2 regions of the Oceaniserpentilla sp. 4NH20-0058 genome follow, and region 2 is predicted to be linked to the other one. Evidence: riboswitches for the same ligand, from Rfam matches in the RefSeq annotation. Region 2 holds a riboswitch; the other holds the start of a gene.
The links. Region 2 has a riboswitch for thiamine pyrophosphate ahead of thiC (phosphomethylpyrimidine synthase ThiC). Riboswitches for the same ligand answer to the same signal wherever they lie in the genome.
Positions count from the first base shown of each region.

Region 1 (10,750 bases), on a different contig from region 2:
TAGAAAACTATAAAATCATAAAATTTAGTAAGCTTGATACCCAACCCAATCCAATAATGCCAGACAGAGGCTATAAAGATCTTACTTTAGATGATTCAGCAATATCAGTTATGACAGATCATCGTTTAGAAAAAGCCCCCATTTGCAACACCAAAACACCTCTAGATACAGCCACAAAATTAATGGCTCAAGAAAAAACCAATATGTTACTTGTAAGCAATGCCCATGATCAAATTGTGGGTCTCATTTCTTCTGCCGACATTTCAGGGGAAAAACCAATCAAGTACATTAAAGAAACAAAAAAGAAGCGGGATGATATAAAAGTGGGCCACCTAATGACCCCCATAGAAGTAATGCCTGTACTAGATATACAAGATGTACTTAATGCAAAAATTGGAGACATCTTGCACACCCTGAATGACATTGGTAGCGAATACATTTTAGTCACCACTATAATTGACAATAAATACAGTATTCGCGGCATATTCAGTGCGCGTAAAATCGCACGCTCACTTAATATATTTTTCAGCCCAAGCCCTGCTGCCAAAACTTTTGCCGATTACAGCAGAGCCTTACATGAAAGCCAGCACATTCATTAAATTCTTATATAACATCAAAGATAGGCAGTTCCAACACTGCCTGCTTCTGTTTTCTTATATCGCGAAAAATAGGCTTAAGTACATCAAACCAAACTGTACCATTCTTAATCACGGTGAATTGATCTAACTTATATCCATATAAGATTTCGGTTAATTCAGCCACGGATTTTTCTTTTAAATTTATCTTCAAATAAAAATGTGTTGAACTCTCATCGAGCCAACCTTCCACTAAAAATAAATTTAAAACAACCTGCCAATCATCAATATTCACCAAATTTAAAGCTTTTGTCAGAGCCTCTTTATCTAAGCCACTTTTTTTATCGCATTCTTTTAGTTTTTGTAAAATCAATAATGCCCAATCAAGCTGGGTCGCTTTTTCACCAACCAGCTCCTTTTTTACAAATGGCATTGCCCTAACCAGCTCCGCCCCAAATAAAACCACTGACCATGCCAGAAAAATCCACATCAAAAACAAAGGTACAACTGCAAACGCACCATAAATCAACTGATAGGACGGTGATAAAGCAACCAAAGACACAAAGCCTGATTTACACAACTCTAAAACTAAAGATCCAATTACCCCACCTAAAAGCGCATGCCAGAATACAACATTCGTATTTGGTAAAAAAAAGTACATTGCACTTAAAGCAACCACAGAAATAATGAACGGCAAAAAACTAAACAACAGTTGATTCACATGAAATACAGAGTCCACGTGATCCAACCAAATTGCTGAACTCAATAAATAACTTGTCACTAAAAAAGCGCTGCCTAGTAAAATTGGCCCTAAAACAACCATCAACCAATAAAACAACACTCGTTTGCCGGCCCTTTGAGAATTCACACGCCAAATATGATTAAATGATTTTTCAACTGTCAGCATTAAGCTAACTGCACTAAAAACTAAAATCCCCAAACCAATCCATGTTAATTTCTTTGCCTGCTGGGAAAATCCACCTAAATAGCTTTGAAGCGCTTCACCAGAAGTGGGTACAAAATGCTGAAACACAAAGTCATGAAAAGTATCAATAAATGAGGTGTACTGAGGGAACCATGTGAGCATGACATATCCAGAGGTCATTAATGGAACAACTGCAAATAGCGTCACAAATGTCAGCTCAGCTGCATTCCTACGGTTTTGATTGCGCTCAAAGCGCTTAATGACAAACCAACAAAACTTTAAAAACTGGTGCACTTTCAACCTCGCACAAAACCATATATTTAGTACAATACGCCTTTTATATAACTTTGTAATGGGTACAGTATGACGATTCAGATATGGCACAACCCGCGCTGCTCAAAATCAAGAGAAACCCTGTCCTTACTTGAAGGAACAGGTATCACCCCAACTGTTTACCTTTACCTAGATAAACAACCAAATGCCTCACAAATTTGCGATATTTTAGCCAAATTGGGCATTACCCCTAGAGAATTACTTAGAAATTCAGAAGCAGCTTACAAGGAACAAAACCTCAAAGATAAAACGTTAAGTGATGAATACTTAATTAACGCCATGGTAAACCAACCTAAATTGATTCAACGCCCTATCGTTATAAATGGTAATCAAGCCAGACTAGGCCGACCACCTGAATCTGTACTGGAGATACTATAGTGGCCTCGCCATACGTTTTAGTACTTTACTACAGCCATAAAGGAGCCGTGGCTGCCATGGCTGAACAAATGGCCCGTGGCATCGAAAGATCAGGCATTGAAGCACGCATACGCACGGTTCCAAGCGTATCAAACGACACTCAAGCAAGTCAGGCTGACATTCCAGATGACGGCCCATTGTTTTGCACAGAAGATGACCTTAGAAACTGTAGCGGCCTTTTACTAGGTAGCCCGGTTCGCTTTGGCAACATGGCAGCTGCACTAAAGTACTTTTTAGATGGTACGAGCAACTTATGGCTAACCGGAGAGCTGGTCAATAAACCTGCAGCCGTATTTACCAGCTCATCGAGCTTACATGGCGGACAAGAAAGCACTCTACTTTCTATGATGTTACCGCTACTGCATCACGGTATGGTATTAGCAGGCATTCCCTATACCGAACCAGAGCTTATGGACACCCTTTCAGGGGGGACACCTTACGGAGTTAGCCACTATGCAGGAAAAAACAGCAACCTTTCACTAAGCAGTGAAGAAACCGCTTTATGTCAGGCTCAAGGCTTCCGTATTGCAGAACTCGCCAAAATGCTTGAGGCATAAATGACCAAAATCAATATCAACTACTACATTGCTTTGACCTGCTTCTTCCTACAATTCATTATTTTAGGCATCAGCAGCTTTGATCGGCCGGATCTTCAAATAACCGGAGTCTATGATGTATTTCTGGGGATTCTTTGGACAGCCATTAAAGGCTTACCTTGGCTGGTTTTAATACCCGGCTTAATAATGAAAACCAAAAACATCATGGCTTGGATGAGCTATGTGTGCTTGGTTTATTTTATAATCTGGATGTTAGCGGTATTTGGTGCAAGTGGTAGCTCAATGGCAACTCTTGGCGTATGCATAACCTTAATTCAATTTATCACTTCCGCTTATTATACCCGCCTACTTAAGCGTCAATGAAAAATAAAGCCACTCATAAGAGTGGCTTTATAAACTTTAATCAATCCATTCGCTGTCGTCTTCTTCATCTGCCAACTCGGTTATGACAGATTCACCACATTTTTTGCACTTTCCTTCGATCATAATGGTACCATCCTGCTCATATTCAACAGGATCAACCATACCAAGATCGACCTCTAAACAATTGTTACACCAAGTTTGCTCTAAAAAAGCAGCTTGATCTTCTGGGTCACGTTGGTAAAAATCTCGTTCTTGTTTAGCCATTTTAAACTCCGGTTTATTTAGTACAGGATTGTATATGGAATACCCACGTTTTCTAGTCCTTGAAAGCAGTAGTTACGAAGAAGATGCGTATCCGATCGCCGCTTGCTGGTCTATTGCTGATGGACAGCTCAAAGATGTTCTTATTCGCCCAGAAGACGAGTGGGATAAATGGGATGCATCCAATGAGGATAAACACGGCATTACCCGCAAACAAATTGAATTAGTTGGTGAAACCGTTTTGGATGTCATCAGAGAATTATCAGAAGATGTAGACAAACAACCTGTATATGTGAAAGAGCCATATCTGTATCAAAAATGGCTTTCAACATTATACCAAGCTTATGGTGCTGAAGTGCCGTTTGACGTCATTCCTGCGTATGAATTATTTAACATGTCAGAAATGGAACTTGAAGAAGAATTAGAGAACCTCGCCTCTAACCTTTTATTAGACCTAAAAGTCCCGGAAGAAAGAGTGAGAACAAACCTAGAATTATACGCCCGATTATTGGAAGCCGGACTAGTAGAGCCTTATTCGGGGTAACTACCACTGCATCACGGCCTTTACAAAAGGTCGTGTGAGTTTGCGCTGCGCACTTAATGAGGCGTGATCTAACTTTTGCAGTACCTCAAACATGTTTTCCATATCCCCTTCAACTTGCCTAACAACGTATTTAGCCACCTCAGGTGATATTTCTAACCCTCTATTGTGGCCACGAAGCTGTAACACAGACATTTTATATTCTTCGTCTGGGTCATCAAATTCATACACCAATCCCCACTTCAACCGAGATAACAGGTCAGGCAACTCAATACCCAGTTCATCCAGTGAAGCATTGGCGGCAAATATCATACGTCCACCGGCATCACGCATACGATTAAATAAATGAAACAAAGCCTCTTCCCATTGAGCATCCCCTGCAACACATTGAATATTATCAAGGGCGATAACAGGTAAATCCTCTAGGCTTTCAAACACTGCAGGTGAATAGTCAACCAGCTCATCCAAAGGCAAATAAACACTGTTTAAACCATTGGATTGGGCTTCATGGCAAGCGGCCTGAAGTAAATGACTACAGCCAGAACCTAACCCACCACATATATAAATGCTTTGCTCTCCAGATTGAACAGAAGCCAGCTTAATCTGTTCAACGGCTTCTAAGTCTTGCTTAGCATAAAAATTTTCAAATGTTGCTTCGTCGCGTAATTGCACCCTTAAAGGCAATTGCTCGACAACTTGTATTGATGCCATCAACTTTCCGAATAAAACTCTGTATCTTTATAAATTTCGTGAATATGGCGTAAGAGTACCACAATAACTGCCGAAACAGGCAGAGCCAATATCACACCAACAAACCCAAACAACTGACCACCCGCCATAATGGCAAAAATAACGGCTACCGGATGCAGTCCAATTTTATCTCCAACTAATATGGGGGTTAATACAACAGATTCAATAACCTGACCAACCGCAAACACAATTAAAATAAACACCAAGGACCAATCCAAGCCAAACTGGAAGTACCCAGCTAACATGGCGGCAATAATCCCAATGGCAAACCCCATATAAGGGACAATACTGGCCAGACCCGCTATCAGAGCAATAATCAACGCTAGCTTAAGCCCTACCATCCACAACCCCAGACCGTAAATCAAAGCCAAGGAGGCCATTACCCACAACTGTCCGCGTAAAAAGGCGCCAACAACTTCATTACATTCACGACCCAATCGACTAGACGTACCTTGATAGCGCTTAGGCATCAAACCAAGCAGTTTCGCAGTTAAAATATCCCAATCCCTTAGTAGATAAAAACCCACTACAGGCACAAGGGTTAGGTTAACCACAAAGTTAATAAAGCTGCCAGCTGATGAAGTCGCCCGAGCCAAAACAGTGCCGATTAAATCTTGACTCCCTCCCCACTGGCTAACTATTTTTTCCTTAAGGGAATCAACATCAAACACATTCGCCTGCAAAGAAAAGGTCTCAATTAGCCACGGCTGCACAACATGTTTAATCCACTCAAAAACCATGGGCACATGGCCGTAAAGAACCTTTACCTGATGCACAACCAAAGGCACTAAAATGAAAAGCAAAACAAGAAAAAACAAGGTTAAGGCAAAAAAACAAACCACAACGGCCCAAGTTCGGCTTAATCCTTTCAATTCCAGCCTATCAGCTACAGGGTCACCCAGATAAGCTAATAACCCCCCCACAATGAAAGGCATTAAAACTGGTTCAAGCTGATAAATCAGCCAACCTAAAACTAGAACAACCAACGCTGCAATAAGAGGTCTCACAGCTAACGAAGTAGCATTATTCATTGACAGCCTTCCTTATCCAAATATACATATTGCGAGTGCCGCCAACCAAGGTCACAAGCTCTCAACTAAGCCATGGCAAAACTGCCACCTGCCTAATTTCATCTTACGGCTGCCAACTAAACTGTAACGACTCAGCCCGTAGAGGGGCCAAGTCCGACACAACCTCTGCTGCCTCTACTTCAATTTGATTAAGCTTTTTATCTAACTTTAACACCTGATTAAACTGAGCTATGGTTCCATTTAAAGTCACACTTAACGCCAATGTATCACCTTGAACGCTATTAACCACAACATCTTTTGTCACACTCAACTTTTCTAAGTACTTCAATACAGACGCATAACGATTTAAATCCGCTATACCTAAAATCTTTACAGCAATAAGATCACTTTGCGCCAGCGAAGGGCGAATGGCATAAGCATTGGCAAGCACCTCTGCACTGGCACTAACACCCAATAGCATCTGTTCTTTGACACTGTCAGATTCAAATTCATATCGATATTCACGTTCTCTAAAATAAAAGCGCCACTGCCCCACCCAGCGATCATCTGCATTCTTGTACAAGCGCACAGCCGCCACTGAGTCAGCTTCGTAACGAGTACTAGCCTCTTTTATTGGTTCAGCGAACAAGCCCCACAAGCTTTCTTGGGGCAAACGTATAGAGTCTTCTAAATCATAAAGCGGCAATACCAAAGGCACCCCACGCTTATATGAGGCAGCTGCTATGGCATCAGATATAAGACTTTGCTCCCCATCGATAATGACGCGACGAGCATTTTCATCAATCATAGCCCAGAGTAATACAGTGGGACGATTCCCACCCCAAAGTGGCAAATCCGCCTGCTGAACGATTCTTTGAATAGCCTGCCCTTCAAATCGCATATTGAGCCAACTTGAACCAGGAGGAATAGTCTCATCCCATTCGTCTTTCTCAACCGCCTCATAACTAAACTGGTACAAATACTGATCAGCAATACCCAGCGCACGTTTAATCGCCTCGTTATCCGCAGGAATACTAAAGCCACTGACTTTTTGCAAAACCTCAAGCAAGCCAACTTTGGCTCCTTGCTGGCGGCTTTGAACCTGCTGATTAGGCACAGGCACCTTTGAGTCGTATAAACCTGCCACCGGTTTTGACCAAGCAACAGGCACAACCAATAAAAAAGATAAAAAACACGAGAAAATCTTCATAAATAGCCATAAATCCTTCAATTGGCGGGTATTCTGACAAATTACCAAAAAAATGCAGCCCCTATATGTAAATTGTGCCATCAAACACGCAAGTATGATTTATATAATTCTCCTCAAGTGGTAAAATCCGCCACCTTTTTTATTCAACAGATACTTCCCGCACAAAAGGGCCACCACATGAGCGATCAAAACAAGTCATTAAGCTATAAAGACGCCGGCGTAGACATCGACGCAGGTAATGCGCTTGTAAATAACATCAAAGGTGTGGTGAAGAAAACTCGCCGCCCTGAAGTAATGGGTGGTCTAGGCGGGTTTGCTGGACTTTGCAGCCTACCGACCAAATACAAAGAGCCTATTTTGGTTTCTGGCACTGACGGCGTTGGCACCAAGCTGCGCCTAGCCATGGACCTAAACAAACATGACACCATAGGTATCGACCTAGTAGCCATGTGTGTAAACGATCTTATCGTTTGCGGTGCTGAGCCTCTGTTTTTCTTAGATTACTACGCCACAGGAAAATTAAACGTTGATGTAGCTACTAACGTAGTAACAGGCATAGGTGAAGGCTGCTTACAATCTGGCTGCGCACTTGTTGGCGGTGAAACTGCTGAAATGCCAGGTATGTATGAAGGCGAAGATTATGACCTAGCAGGATTCTGCGTAGGTGTTGCTGAAAAAGCCGAGCTAATTGACGGCAGCAAAGTAAAAGCAGGTGATGTAATCATCGGCCTTCGCTCTTCCGGTGTCCACTCTAATGGCTACTCTCTTGTACGTAAGGTAATCGAAGTATCCGGTGCCGACCTAAGCCAGGACCTAGACGGACAATCATTAGGTGACGCCCTAATGGCACCAACCCGCATCTACGTTAAGCCAATCCTAAAAATGCTAGAAACCATCGATGCGCACTCTATTTGCCACATCACTGGTGGTGGCATGTATGAGAACATCCCTCGCGTATTACCTGAAGGCACCAAATGTGTTCTAGACAGCGCCGCTTGGGATCGTCCAGCCGTATTCAACTGGCTACAAGAGAAAGGCAATATCGACTGGCATGAAATGCACCTTACCTTCAACTGTGGCCTTGGCATGATCGTTGTGGTTGATGAAAAAGACGCACAAGCCACCATAGATCTCTTAAACGCCGAAGGTGAAACAGCCACCTTAGTAGGACGCATTGAGCAAGCCAACGATGCTGATGCTCAGGTTATTGTTAAAGGCGTTGACGAGGAATAATTACAGTGCATCCTGAACAAGCAGAACCAGCACGCATTGTCGTACTAATTTCAGGTTCCGGCAGTAACTTTCAAGCTATTGCCGAAGCCTGTAAATCAAAAGAAATCGATGGCGAAATTATCGGGGTCATCAGTAATCGTCCCGGCGTAATGGGCCTTGATCGAGCTAAACAGCTCGATATCCCTTGCAGCGTTGTGGACCACACTGAATATTCAAGTCGAGAAGAGTTTGACGGCAAACTGATTCACGAAATTGAACAGTACGGGCCCGATCTCGTCGTGCTTGCTGGATTCATGCGCATTCTTACACCTGATTTCGTACGTCGTTTCAAAGGTCGCCTCCTAAATATACACCCCTCGCTACTACCAAAATATAAAGGTCTGCACACCCATAAACGGGCTATGGAAGCTGGCGACAAAGAGCACGGGGTTACCGTACACTTTGTCAGTGAAGACCTAGATGGCGGACCCAACATCATTCAGGCAGTTGTCCCTATTCTTGACGATGACAGCGAAGCCAGTTTAAAAACTCGCGTTCAACAACAAGAGCACGTTATTTATCCAATAGCCGTAAAATGGTTCGTAGAGGGTCGCATTACCATGATCAAGGGTGATGCATATTTCGACAGCGAAGCACTACCTGAAACAGGCCTGCAACTTAACGTCAATTAATATAGACATATGTAGCCAGTTACTAGTCACGCACCAGTAACTGCGCTTATACTCGAAATCTACCGATCAAGATGCTTAGGCAGGATGCTTTGAAAATTTTCAGCGTGATTTTTTATTTACTCCTTGCTACAGCAAATCCCGTAATCGCAGACATACCTACGACACCAAACATTACACTTTCGCCATACATAGCAAAATATGAAGCCACATGGAAAGCAGGCTGGTTCCCCGTTACCATCGAAGCAAAAAGAGAACTTTCCAAACTTGAAGATGGAAGTTGGCAACTCACATTTGAGGCCTACTCGTCTATTGCAGACTTGCATGAAGCCTCTAAGTACAACATTGAAGACAACACAATCAGACCACTGACATACCGCTATAAAACATCAGGTTTCTTATCTAAGAAAAAACGCGGTCAAACATTCGACTGGGACAAACGACAAACATTCATTAAAGAAAGAGATGAATGGGCCAACTACGAGCTTACTTTTGGCACGCAAGATAATCTGAGCTACCAAGAGCAAATCCGCCTTGACCTAATTGCCGGAAAAACAGAGTTTAGCTACCAAATAGCGTACAAAAATCGCTTAAAGGAATTCAAATTCAAAGTCGCCAATACTGGTAAAATTAAAACAAAAAACGGCGATATGAATACCGTAGAAGTAATTCAAATCAATAAAAAGCATAAAGAATCAACACAGATCTGGTTTGCCGTCGATTACGAATATCTACTCATTAAACTTAAAAACAAAGAAAGCAACGGCGACAGTAATACCATCAAACTAAAAAGCGCCCAAATTAACAACCAAACCCTGCTTGGCCTCTAATACTTCTTTCTCACAGTTAAATCACGTAGAATGGCCGCACCCAGGGGGAGGCCTCGGCCTGAGATGTCTTTTTAGCGAACCCCTAGAACCTGATCCGGTTAATACCGGCGTAGGAATGGACATTCTTTTAATAAGTATTCCCTATTTTTCTAACGGAATAGTTAAATTACCTCTACGCAATAACCGGGACTTATTCAATTTTTGGAAAAGACCCATGAAAACCCCCATTTTATTATTAAGCGCACTGAGCTTACCTGCGCTTGCAGCATTTCCAACCGCTGTGAATAGCCAAATCACAGACTCAGTAGCCACACCATCAGACACACCAGATACAAATGAAACCCAATTAGAAACCATTAATGTCACCGCTGATTTTCGTCAACTTGATTTAATGCAAATACCCTCTTCTATTACAGTGGTAGGTGAAGACGACATTCAAAGCCGCAATGCCGACCATTTAGAAAGCGTGTTATCCCTTGCGCCTAACGTAAATTTTGCTGCAGGCGCGTCCCGCGGGCGCTTCATTCAGATTCGAGGCATTGGTGAGCGCAGCCAATTTGTCGACCCTATAAGCCCTTCAGTAGGTTTAGTCATAGACGGAATAGACATGACAGGCTTAGCTGGTGCAGCGACTCTATTTGATATTAAACAAATAGAAATATTACGCGGCCCACAAGGCACTGCTTTTGGAGCCAACGCATTAGCCGGCATCATCAACATAAAAAGTACAGAACAAACCAATGAAAACTCTGGATTTATTTCCGCTCGCATAGGCAACTACAACAGCATCAACTTGAGTGGTGCAATTGGCACCCAAATAAATGAAAATCTTTCCGCACGTCTTGCGCTAAAAACACACACTTCAAATGGCTACATTGAAAACAAGCACCTAAATAAAAAAGACACCGCTGGGTTTGATGAAAATACAGCAAAAGCCAATTTAGTATGGGAAAACCATGCTAGCCGCTACAAGCTAAACCTAATTAAAGTTAAAACTGACAATGGCTACGATGCCTTTACAATAGACAATACCCGAAATACGCAAAGCGATGAGCCAGGAAAAGACACTATTGACTT
Region 1 covers NZ_BAABWE010000001.1:264,551-275,300, forward strand. The annotation lists gene ABWV45_RS01185 (CBS domain-containing protein) at 1-599, shown strand, start outside; gene ABWV45_RS01190 (YihY family inner membrane protein) at 604-1,884, opposite strand; gene arsC (arsenate reductase (glutaredoxin)) at 1,864-2,211, shown strand; gene wrbA (NAD(P)H:quinone oxidoreductase) at 2,211-2,807, shown strand; gene ABWV45_RS01205 (DUF2069 domain-containing protein) at 2,808-3,170, shown strand; gene ABWV45_RS01210 (hypothetical protein) at 3,207-3,434, opposite strand; gene ABWV45_RS01215 (hypothetical protein) at 3,469-3,975, shown strand; gene hda (DnaA regulatory inactivator Hda) at 3,976-4,683, opposite strand; gene ABWV45_RS01225 (AI-2E family transporter) at 4,683-5,753, opposite strand; gene ABWV45_RS01230 (DUF2066 domain-containing protein) at 5,857-6,942, opposite strand; gene purM (phosphoribosylformylglycinamidine cyclo-ligase) at 7,120-8,175, shown strand; gene purN (phosphoribosylglycinamide formyltransferase) at 8,181-8,846, shown strand; gene ABWV45_RS01245 (DUF3108 domain-containing protein) at 8,936-9,673, shown strand; TPP riboswitch at 9,707-9,806, shown strand; gene ABWV45_RS01250 (TonB-dependent receptor) at 9,888-10,750, shown strand, end outside.
Region 1: another riboswitch for thiamine pyrophosphate. It lies ahead of ABWV45_RS01250 (TonB-dependent receptor); the one in region 2 lies ahead of thiC (phosphomethylpyrimidine synthase ThiC).

Region 2 (10,750 bases):
ATCAAGTTCAAACTCACTCATTTTAGCCAGTACCGCACTGCGCTTTTTCTCGTAATCGAACTCAGGTGTGTGAATGCCAATTACTTGAAAATCTTGGTTATGCAGTGAGGCTTCTAATTGGTTGAGCCAAGGAAAGCTGCGGTAGCAGTTCCAGCAGGCAAAGGTCCAAATATCCACTAATAACACTTTACCTTTTAATTCTTCGACGTTTAACGGCTTGGATTTGAGCCATTGGTTTTGTTCGGTTTGGGTGAATTCAGGTAACGGGAATGGGTTGATTTCGGCATTGGCGCTTTGGATGCTGGGTTTTAGTAGTACAAAGGTGAGGGCAGCCGTGCCGAGCATGATGAATAGGGATTTCATGATGGGTCCTTTGGGTGGGTCTTTTGTATTGGTGGTATTTTGATCAGGGTTTGTGGGGAAAGTTCAGGGTGATTTGTTATTACTGTGTTGGTGGTAATCCATATTAGTAGGTCGAACTCGGCGTGCCCCTTGTGGGTATTATTTCGACAATATTGCAAGTGCGTAATTTTTTCACCAATAACTATTTAGGCTTTTCATATCTGGAGCATTAATGCCAGCACGGTTTCTTTTCTCGGGATTGCATCCCGGACCCTGCTTCGCGGCGCCGCACGAACCGCTCGCCTCTAATAGGGTGATCGGGACGCTTTGGTTGTAGCGGCTCGTGAATGCCGCAATATGTTATCGTTTCGTGCTTGGTTTGTGGTTGGTACTGAAGCATTGTGGGATCGGCGTGCCCCTTGTGGGCATGCGATGAACTGATCGAATAAAGTCGCAGTTTCAATCCCCCCTTGCCCTAATTCTCCATAATCACGTATCATCCCCCCAGTTCACGAAGTGCTAAGCAAATATGCTTAGCTGATACTTTACCCGTTGAACTCTTTTAATTTAGCTGATGCTATCGTGTAGTTATTAGTGGTGACTTAACTGAGAAAGGTTGATTATGCATCCATCTTGATAGCAATAGCATTCATGATAATCGGCTTGCGAATGTTAATTGAGATTTAACTATTACTAAGTCACTGCTTGCCAGTGAAAAGTGTACATTTAAGAGAAATTTATGAAAAAAGTCTTATCGCCTTTATTACTTTTGGGATTATGTTTCAATGCATATGCGGGAGATATTGCAAATGGTGCAACGGTTCTTAAAGTTGCTAACATTTCTAGCAATGTCGATACATTCGCAGTTACCGTTGATTCGTCTTTAGTTGATTGTGCACGTAATATTATATTCTTTCCAGCTAGTGCAGCCCCAAACAAAGAATCTCATGCAAGAGCTTATTCTACAGCGTTAACAGCACTATCAACGGGCATGAAAGTCAGACTATATAATTATGATTCAAACTCTTGTACAGATGCATCATTTATTGAAATATCAAAATAAATATAAAAATATGGCTTAGTCAAATACTAGAAAGTTGGTTTCGGATATCCTTACGAGGTACGGCTGGCCTTAAATATTAACCTCTACTTCTCCCTTGCCCCTAAATCCCGTATCATACCCACAGCTCACGGGGTGCCAAGCATATTGCTTAGCTGAGACTTTACCCGTTGAACCTGATCCGACTAGCATCGGCGTAGGAATGAGCGTGGTTTATTTCTGGTTGTGCACCCAAAATCCGTGTGCATTGTATAAACCCATTGAATCTATTGCTCTTGCAATAGGTGCTCACACGTCCTTGTTAGTGGTGACTTAACTCAAATAAGGACCCACTATGCAATCTGATAACAACTCCATTCAAGCGGCTCAGCTTGCCAATGTAAATCCAGACCTGATCACTCGCACTCCATTACCGGGCAGCGAAAAAGTGTATATTCAAAGCGAAACCCGCCCAGATGTGCGCGTGCCCATGCGTAAGGTGAATTTAACCGACGGTACGGACATTACCCTTTACGATACCTCTGGCCCGTATACGGATGTGAATGCCGAGGTGGATGTACACAAGGGTATTGATACCAGCCCACGTAACAAATGGATTGAAGAGCGCCAAGATAGCGAAACCTACGAAGGCCGTGATACCAAGCCAGAAGATAACGGCATAGACGATTCATACAAAGCCTTTCAGTTTTATAATCCGCACCTACAACGTCAACCTCGTCGTGCAAAAGCAGGTAAAAATGTTAGCCAATTGCATTACGCGCGCCAAGGCATTATTACCGCTGAAATGGAGTACGTGGCATTGCGTGAAAACCAAAAACGCGAAGCCTTGATCAATGAATTCACTACCCCAGAGCGTGAAGCCCGTTTAAAAGGCAACCCAATGGGGGCGGCTATTCCACAGACAATCACCGCTGAATTTGTACGTGACGAAATTGCTCGCGGTCGCGCCATTATTCCAGCCAACATTAATCACCCAGAGTTAGAGCCCATGATTATTGGCCGTAACTTTTTGGTTAAAGTAAACGCCAATATTGGTAATAGTGCGTTAACGTCGTCTATTGAAGAAGAAGTTGAAAAACTTGTTTGGTCTACCCGTTGGGGTGGCGATACCGTAATGGATTTATCCACCGGTAAACACATTCACAGTACCCGCGATTACATTATCCGTAATTCCCCTGTACCCATTGGTACAGTGCCTTTGTATCAAGCGCTAGAAAAAGTAAACGGCATTGCTGAAGATTTAACATGGGAAATTTTCCGCGATACGTTAATCGAGCAAGCAGAGCAGGGCGTGGATTACTTTACCATTCACGCTGGTATTCGTTTGGCCCATGTGCCGTTAACCGCTGACCGCGTCACAGGTATTGTGAGCCGTGGTGGTTCTATCATGGCGAAATGGTGTATCGCACACCACAAAGAAAGCTTTTTGTATGAGCACTTTGAAGACATTTGCGAAATCATGAAAACCTACGACGTGAGTTTTTCATTAGGGGATGGCCTGCGCCCGGGTTCCCAAGCAGATGCCAACGACGCAGCCCAATTTGCCGAACTCGAAACCTTAGGTGAATTAACGCAAATCGCGTGGAAGCACGACGTGCAAGTGATGATTGAAGGCCCAGGTCATGTGCCTATGCACATGATTCAAGCCAACATGGATAAACAGCTAGAATGCTGTGACGAAGCCCCTTTCTATACGTTAGGGCCACTCACCACGGACATTGCACCGGGTTATGATCACATTACCTCTGGTATTGGTGCAGCTATGATCGGTTGGTTTGGCTGTGCCATGTTGTGTTATGTCACACCAAAAGAGCACCTAGGTTTACCCAACCGTGATGATGTAAAAGTAGGCATTATCACTTATAAGCTGGCGGCTCACGCAGCGGATATTGCTAAAGGTCATCCGGGGGCTCGTTACCGCGACGACATGATGTCAAAAGCCCGTTTTGAATTTCGTTGGGAAGATCAATTCAACCTAGGTTTAGACCCAGACACCGCCCGTGAATATCACGACGAAACCTTACCTAAAGACAGCGCAAAAGTAGCGCATTTTTGTTCCATGTGTGGGCCGAAATTTTGCTCTATGAAAATCTCGCAAGAAGTACGAGACTACTCGAAAGACTTTAGCCCAGAAGCCATTAAACAAGGTATGGCAGAAAAAAGTGCGGAATTTAAAGCACTGGGCAGCGAGGTTTACGTGCCAAGTAAAAAAGCGCAAACCGAGGACGCCTAACCATGAACCTAGCAGATGGATACACCAAAAAGGTCGCCATCGTTGGGGCAGGGATTAGTGGCAGTTTAACTGCATGGCATTTGCAGCAACTTGGGTGTGAGATTCATATTTATGAACCAGACGAACACAAAAAAAGTTGCTCGTTTACGGCTGCGGGTATGCTCGCCCCCATGGCGGAATTAGAAAGCGCCAATGATCATATCTATCAACTAGGCATGCACTCCATTGCGTTATGGCCGCAAATTATTGCGGCACTTGGGGGGAATATTTTTCATCGCGACAATGGCACACTGGTGGTGTGTCATCGTCAAGATGAAGGGGTGTTTAATCAACTTTTAAGTACCTTAAAAAATAAACTAGGGGGCAATTTTTCCCAGCAGTGTGAGGTTGTACATTCGCAATCTTTAGAGCGCGAATTAAAACCTTTAGGCACCTCGTTACTGCTTCAAAACGAAGCTCAAGTGGACGCCCATCAAGCCCTTAATGCATTGCATCAAAGCTTAAAAAGCAACAGCCATTGGCATGCCAGAAAGGCGGATAAATTATCCGCATATAAGGTGAATGATGAAACCTTTGATTGGGTGTTTGATTGTCGTGGTTTGGCAGCCAAACACGATATTAATGGCTTACACGGTGTACGTGGTGAAGTAATTACGGTGCACGCACCGCAGGTAAATATCGAGCGCATGGTGCGCGTCATGCACCCAAGATATCGCATTTATATAGTGCCGCGGGAAAATCAAAAATACATGATAGGTGCCACCGAAATACAGTCGGACGATACTGGGCCCATGAGTGTACGTTCCACCTTGGAATTATTATCTGCCGCTTTTAGTGTGCATTCGGGTTTTGCCGAGGCGCGTATTTTAGGGCTAGACACCAACGTACGACCTGCCACCTTGGATCATCAACCTGTGATTGACCATCAAGCAGGATTAACGCGTATCAATGGTTTGTACCGTCATGGGTATTTATTGGCCCCAGCTGTGGTGGCAAAAGCGTTACAGGAATTGGGGTTCAACACACAACAACACTTAATGCAGGCTGAATATGAAAATTGTATTTAATGGACAAACCGTTGAGTTGCCAAATACGCATACGCTTAGTGCATTGTTAACCGATTCAAACCTGACTAAAGGTTTATCCATTGAACAAGCTGTGGTGGCGGTGAATCAAACCTTGGTTCACAAAAGTGATTATGAAACCCTAATTATTCATGAAGGGGATCAAATCGAAATGCTTACTGCCGTGGTCGGTGGCTAACAGGAGATTCAAATGTGGCACATTGCAGGTAAAACCCTAGACAGCCGTTTTTTAATCGGCACCGCCATGTATGACTCACCTGAGATCATGCAGCAATCCATCGACGCCTCTGGCTCGCAAATCATTACGGTATCCCTGCGCAGGCAAAGCGCAGGGGGCAGTGATAACCAAGTGTTTTGGGAGTTTTTGCAAAGCTTTCAACAAAACAATCGTTATTTATTACCTAACACAGCAGGTTGTCATAACGCCAAAGAGGCAATACTTACCGCACAAATGGCGCGTGAATTATTTAAAACCAATTGGGTAAAACTTGAAGTCATTGGGGATGATTACACCTTACAGCCTGATCCGTTTCAATTAGTAGAAGCGGCGAAAGAACTCATCCAACAAGGGTTTGAAGTATTTCCTTATTGCACCGACGATTTAATCCTTTGCGAAAAATTATTAGAAGTGGGTTGTAATATTTTAATGCCGTGGGGCGCACCTATTGGTACAGGTAAAGGATTAATGAATCCTTACGCGCTAACCCTATTACGTGAACGCTTTCCCAATGTGCCACTGATTGTGGATGCGGGCATTGGTAAGCCCAGCCATGCAGCACACGCCATGGAATTAGGCTTTGATGGGGTATTACTGAATACCGCCGTGGCAAAAGCCCAAGACAGTATTAAAATGTCCAAGGCGTTTAAACACGGTATTGAGGCAGGGCGATTGGCTTACGAGGCCGGTTGTATGCAAGAGCAACAAAAAGCCCAAGCCAGTACAGCAGTGGTTGGGCAACCGTTTTGGCATTTAGAGGAATAAACATGAAACCTGCTGTATTGAGTATTTCAGCTCATGATCCTTTAGCCATGTCAGGCATTGCCATGGATCAAAGGGCCCTTTCGGTTTTGAATGTCCATTGCGCCAGTTGTATCACGGCCACTACATCCCAAAATCAACGGGATTTTTTTGCCATTAACGCCGTTGATGCAAATGCATTCAAAAGTCAGTTAGATGCACTGGCTAAACAAGATGTGTTTAGTGTAATTAAAATAGGCATGGTGCCCAATTTAGATATTGCTAAAACGTTAGCGGCTCACCCAATTATGCAAAATAAAACAGTGGTTCTGGACCCTGTTATTGCAACAAGTAGTGAAGAAGCAAATAACGTAAATGTTATTCACACAGAACGCTTATCGGCATTACTGTATTTATTGCCTTTAGTTAATGTATTAACCCCCAACCTTAATGAAGCCAAGTTATTGTTAAAAGGCTCTGGCATACCATACACGCCAGAAATGAGTCATGCGGATTTAGCGTTAGCACTGCTTGATTGTGGAGTAGAGCACGTGCTGTTAAAAGGTGGCCATGGAAATACACCTGCGCGGGATATTTACGCATCTAAAACGCAATATTTTCACTTGGAACACATTACATACGATCACACATTTAATCGCGGTACAGGTTGTGCCATGGCGTCACTTATTGCAGGTGCGTGTGCGCTACAACATACAGTGGCCGATGCCGTAGTCATGGCAAAAATGGTTATGCAAGCTGGCTGGCAAAACCCGTATCAATTAGATAAACAAACTGGGGGCTTTAACTTTGAGCAACTTTCCCCGTTTGAAACGCTAAATGTAAGAGAAGAAAGCCAAGAAACACGTAACAGCATTCAAGTACCTTACGAATTACCTAATGTATTTGTTAAAGAAGCCGAGACCGAGCTTTCATTTTTGCCCTGTAAACATGATTTAGGCTTATATCCAATAGTTGATCGTGCCCAGTGGTTAAACCGCTTATTACCCTTAGGGGTGAAAATCATTCAACTACGTATAAAAGACTTAAACGGTGATGATCTAAAAAATGAAATTCAGCAAGCAGTGCATATCGCTAAACAATTTAATTGCCAATTATTTATAAATGATTACTGGCAATTGGCCATTGAATACGGTGCTTATGGTGTACACCTAGGGCAAGAAGACATAGACGATGCGGATTTAGAACATATTGCAAAATCCGGTTTACGCCTAGGTTTAAGTAGCCATTGTTTTTACGAAGTGGCTCGCGCAAAAACCATTAAACCTTCCTATATTGCGTTCGGCCCTGTGTACGCCACTCAAACCAAAGACATGCCTTGGATTCCCCAAGGGGCTAATGGTTTAACCATTTGGCGTAAGCTGCTGAAGGATTTTCCAATGGTGGCCATTGGCGGTATTCATGATGAACGCTTTTCACAAGTAAAAGCCACAGGAGTGGATTCAATTGCAATGGTCAGTGCCATTACTGCGCAGGATGATCCAGAGGGAGCGTGTTTGGGGTATATGGAGGAATGGGGTTAATATTTTTTGAGTGATGTGTAGCTTGGATAAGCGAAGCGCCATCCGAGGTTTGATGTGGCTTCTTGTCATTATCACCTATGCGGTAATCCATGTTGCTTTGTGAGAGTGAGCCCGCACGGGATTGACGCATGAGCATCATCTAATTTCTGGTAATTATCTCAATAGCAGTTAGCTGAGTAATCAAAGCCAGCACGGTTTCTTTTCTCGGGGCTGCGTTTCGGACCCTGCTTCGCGGCACCCCACGAGCCGCTCGTCATTTATGGAAGTATCGAAACGACTTGCTTATAGCGGCCCGTGAATGCCGCATTTTGTTATCTAAACAGGTCTGGTTTTCAGGTGATTTTGATGGACAGAGAATATTCCTTATAATAAATTCTGAGTACATTGTGTAAAAATATTATCAATATTTTCTAGACTGAATGTCATAAAAAATTATTAAAAATACCCCTTTTTTTCTAAGTCTTTCTGATTCTCTATTAATGTAGTAGCGTCAACTCACGCTGAGCTGGCGAGGGGGGGGTAAAAACGGCTTAGGTTAAAACTTTAACGTAAATTAAGTAGTGTTTTGTTATTGTTCTACCTGATAAAAATGATAACAACTGCGCCCTTTATTTTTTGATTCATATAAAGCTGTGTCGGCTTTTTTCAATAATTCATCGGTTGTTTCAGCATTATTTGGAAAGGTAGAGATTCCAATGCTGATGCCAATAAGGCATTCGCTTTCATTCAGTATGAAAGGTTGTTTGATACTTTCGATAATGCGTTTTGCCACAGATGCGGCATTTTCTTGGGTGTCGATGTCTTTGAGTATAATGACAAATTCATCACCGCCCATTCTGCAAACAATATCGGTTTCTTTTACGCAAGCGCTTAACCGCCCTGCGGTTGCGATTAAAAGTTCATCCCCCGTACTGTGACCAAGACTGTCGTTGATTCCTTTGAATCGATCAAGGTCCATATATAAAACAGCGAGTTTTGAATTTTCCCGTTTAGAATGAGAAATAGTTTCAGTTAACATTTCAAGAGTGATGTAACGATTACATAATCCTGTTAATCCATCTTTGTGTGCCAGCTCTATGAGCTTTTTTTCCATGTCTCGGCGTTTTGTAATGTCTTGGAATACAATCACGACACCTTTATAAATGCCTTCTTCTATTATGGGGGTGGCAATGTATTCAGCGGGATAGAGCTTGTCATTTTTTCGCCAGTAGACACCAATATCTTGTCGCCAGCATTCCCCTTGTGCACAATGCTGTTCGATGGGGCAGTCGACCCAGTTTTCAACAAATCCACCGTTATCATCAAAAATAAAATACTTTAAAATGGAGTCACCCACTAAGGGCTCTTGGTTACGCTTTAAAATATTAAGAGCAACAGGGTTAGCAAATGTGATGATACCGTCTCGATTTAATCCAAGTACGCCTTCACCCACCGCTTTAAGTAATAATGCTGTGCGCTCTTTTAAGCGTTGATTGCGCAGTAACTCTTCACGCAATAGTGTTTTTTGTTGGTGTATTTGAAGGAATATGTTGACCTTACCCATGACCACATGGCGGTTGATGGGTTTGATTATATGGTCAATACCGCCTGCCTCATAGGCTTGTATTTCGGAGTGTTTATCGCCATCGGATGCGGTAATAAACACTATAGGTGTGACGCGATACCTAGGTATTTGACGTAATAGTTTGGAGGCTTCAAAGCCATCCATTCTTGGCATTTGTACATCCATAAAGATTACAAAAAAAGAATGACGTTTGCATAGCTCAATGCATTCTTCGCCGTTGTAGGCGCTGTACACATTGATATTCAGCTTGCTAACCAGTTTTTTTAGGATGAGATGGATCTCACGGGAGTCATCTACGATGAGCAGTTTATTGTCCATTCTAATAGTCTAGACGACTATGAAAGTATCTCTAATTGATGAATAACTTCTGTATATTAATGATAGTAAGTTATAAATTTTATCTGGAAATAACCTCATGGAATAAAAATGGCGACGAAAGTCTTTTTATTATTCAACGGTTATTCTTTTTCGGCTCTGTCGCAAAGGAGGGACACCAAATACTCGTTTATAGGCTCTTGAGAAAGCCGCTTCGGAGGTGTAGCCCAGTTCTTCGGCTAAATCCATTAGCGAAATAGAGGATTGCATAATTTTCATGCGCGCTAAGTTCATACGCCATTCTGTTAGGTACTGTTTGACAGATGTGCCTATTACTTCAGTGAAGCGAGCAGAAAACCCTGATCGAGACATGCCAGCTTGGCTAGCTAATTGACCCACAGTCCAGTGGGTTTCAGGGTGTGCATGCATGATTGCTAATGCTTTACCAACTTTTGGGTCTTTTAACGCACCAACCCAACCTAGGTTGGCTTCGGGTGAGTGTTCGATCCAATACCGGATGGCCTGAATCACAATAATATCCGCTAGGTGTGCTACGACTGTTTCACCGCCAGTTCCTAACATGGTCGCTTCTTCGGCGATGAGTTCAATCAAGGTTTGCAGTTTTGTAGAAAGTTGACCGTTTTCGCTTTTGATATGGATGAGTGTGGGCAGTTGTTCTATGAGTTTTTTACCTGCAATGTGATCGAAATTTAAAATACCGCAGGTTAAAAAAGTGGCTTCACCACCGCCGCCATAATGGATAAATTCAAAGCGCTCGGATAGTTTAGTCACTGGAATGTCAAAAAATGGTTCGCAGTGAGTTGTTTTCTCATTGGCAATGCAGTGACCTTCGCCTTTGGGTAGTAGTACTAAATCGCCGGGTTGAATATAAACATCGTCGTGATCATCAAACCTTAACCACGCACCTCCTTGGGTGACGATATGAAACATCATTTGGCCTTCCATAGACGGCATTTTGGCCCCCCACGGAGCAGTGAACTCAGATTGAGCGTACACCATTCCATTTAAACGCAGTGAATATAAGGTTTCACCAAGGGTATCACTTGCTATGGGAAACTCCCTTGTGGTTGAAATTTTCAAAATCACTTCCTTACACGCTTATTTGGATAAACTGCAAAGAAATATAGATCTATGAGCATTAATCATCAAGCAATTTAACTCTAAACTGTCAATTCAATAGGGGATGTTCCCCACAAACTGAAACAAAAGAGGGTGATGATATGAAGCAAGATCTAATTGCAGTGGTTGGCGCAACGGGTAAGACAGGCCGTCGAGTTCTAACGTCATTGCAGGAGCAGGGTTGCCAAGTGAGGGCATTATCTCGAACCAGTAAAATACCATTTGATTGGGAAAACCGAGAAACATGGAAGCCAGCTTTAACCGATATTCATAGTGTTTATGTCACTTATTATCCTGATCTGGCTGTGCCCGAAGCGCAAAACGATATCCAAGCGTTTGTGGATTTAGCACAAAGTATGGGGGTCAATCATTTGGTTCTACTTTCTGGTCGTGGGGAGCAGGGAGCGCAAAATGCAGAACAGGTTGTCATCAATAGCACCTTAGAATGGAACATCGTACGGGCCAGTTGGTTTATGCAAAATTTCAGTGAAAGTTTCATGCTTGAGGGCATT
Region 2 covers NZ_BAABWE010000007.1:43,959-54,708, forward strand. The annotation lists gene ABWV45_RS10285 (redoxin family protein) at 1-363, opposite strand, end outside; gene ABWV45_RS10290 (DUF5992 family protein) at 1,082-1,405, shown strand; TPP riboswitch at 1,524-1,622, shown strand; gene thiC (phosphomethylpyrimidine synthase ThiC) at 1,737-3,635, shown strand; gene ABWV45_RS10300 (FAD-dependent oxidoreductase) at 3,638-4,702, shown strand; gene thiS (sulfur carrier protein ThiS) at 4,686-4,898, shown strand; gene ABWV45_RS10310 (thiazole synthase) at 4,911-5,702, shown strand; gene thiE (thiamine phosphate synthase) at 5,705-7,219, shown strand; gene ABWV45_RS10320 (GGDEF domain-containing response regulator) at 7,788-9,101, opposite strand; gene ABWV45_RS10325 (AraC family transcriptional regulator) at 9,231-10,199, opposite strand; gene ABWV45_RS10330 (SDR family oxidoreductase) at 10,340-10,750, shown strand, end outside.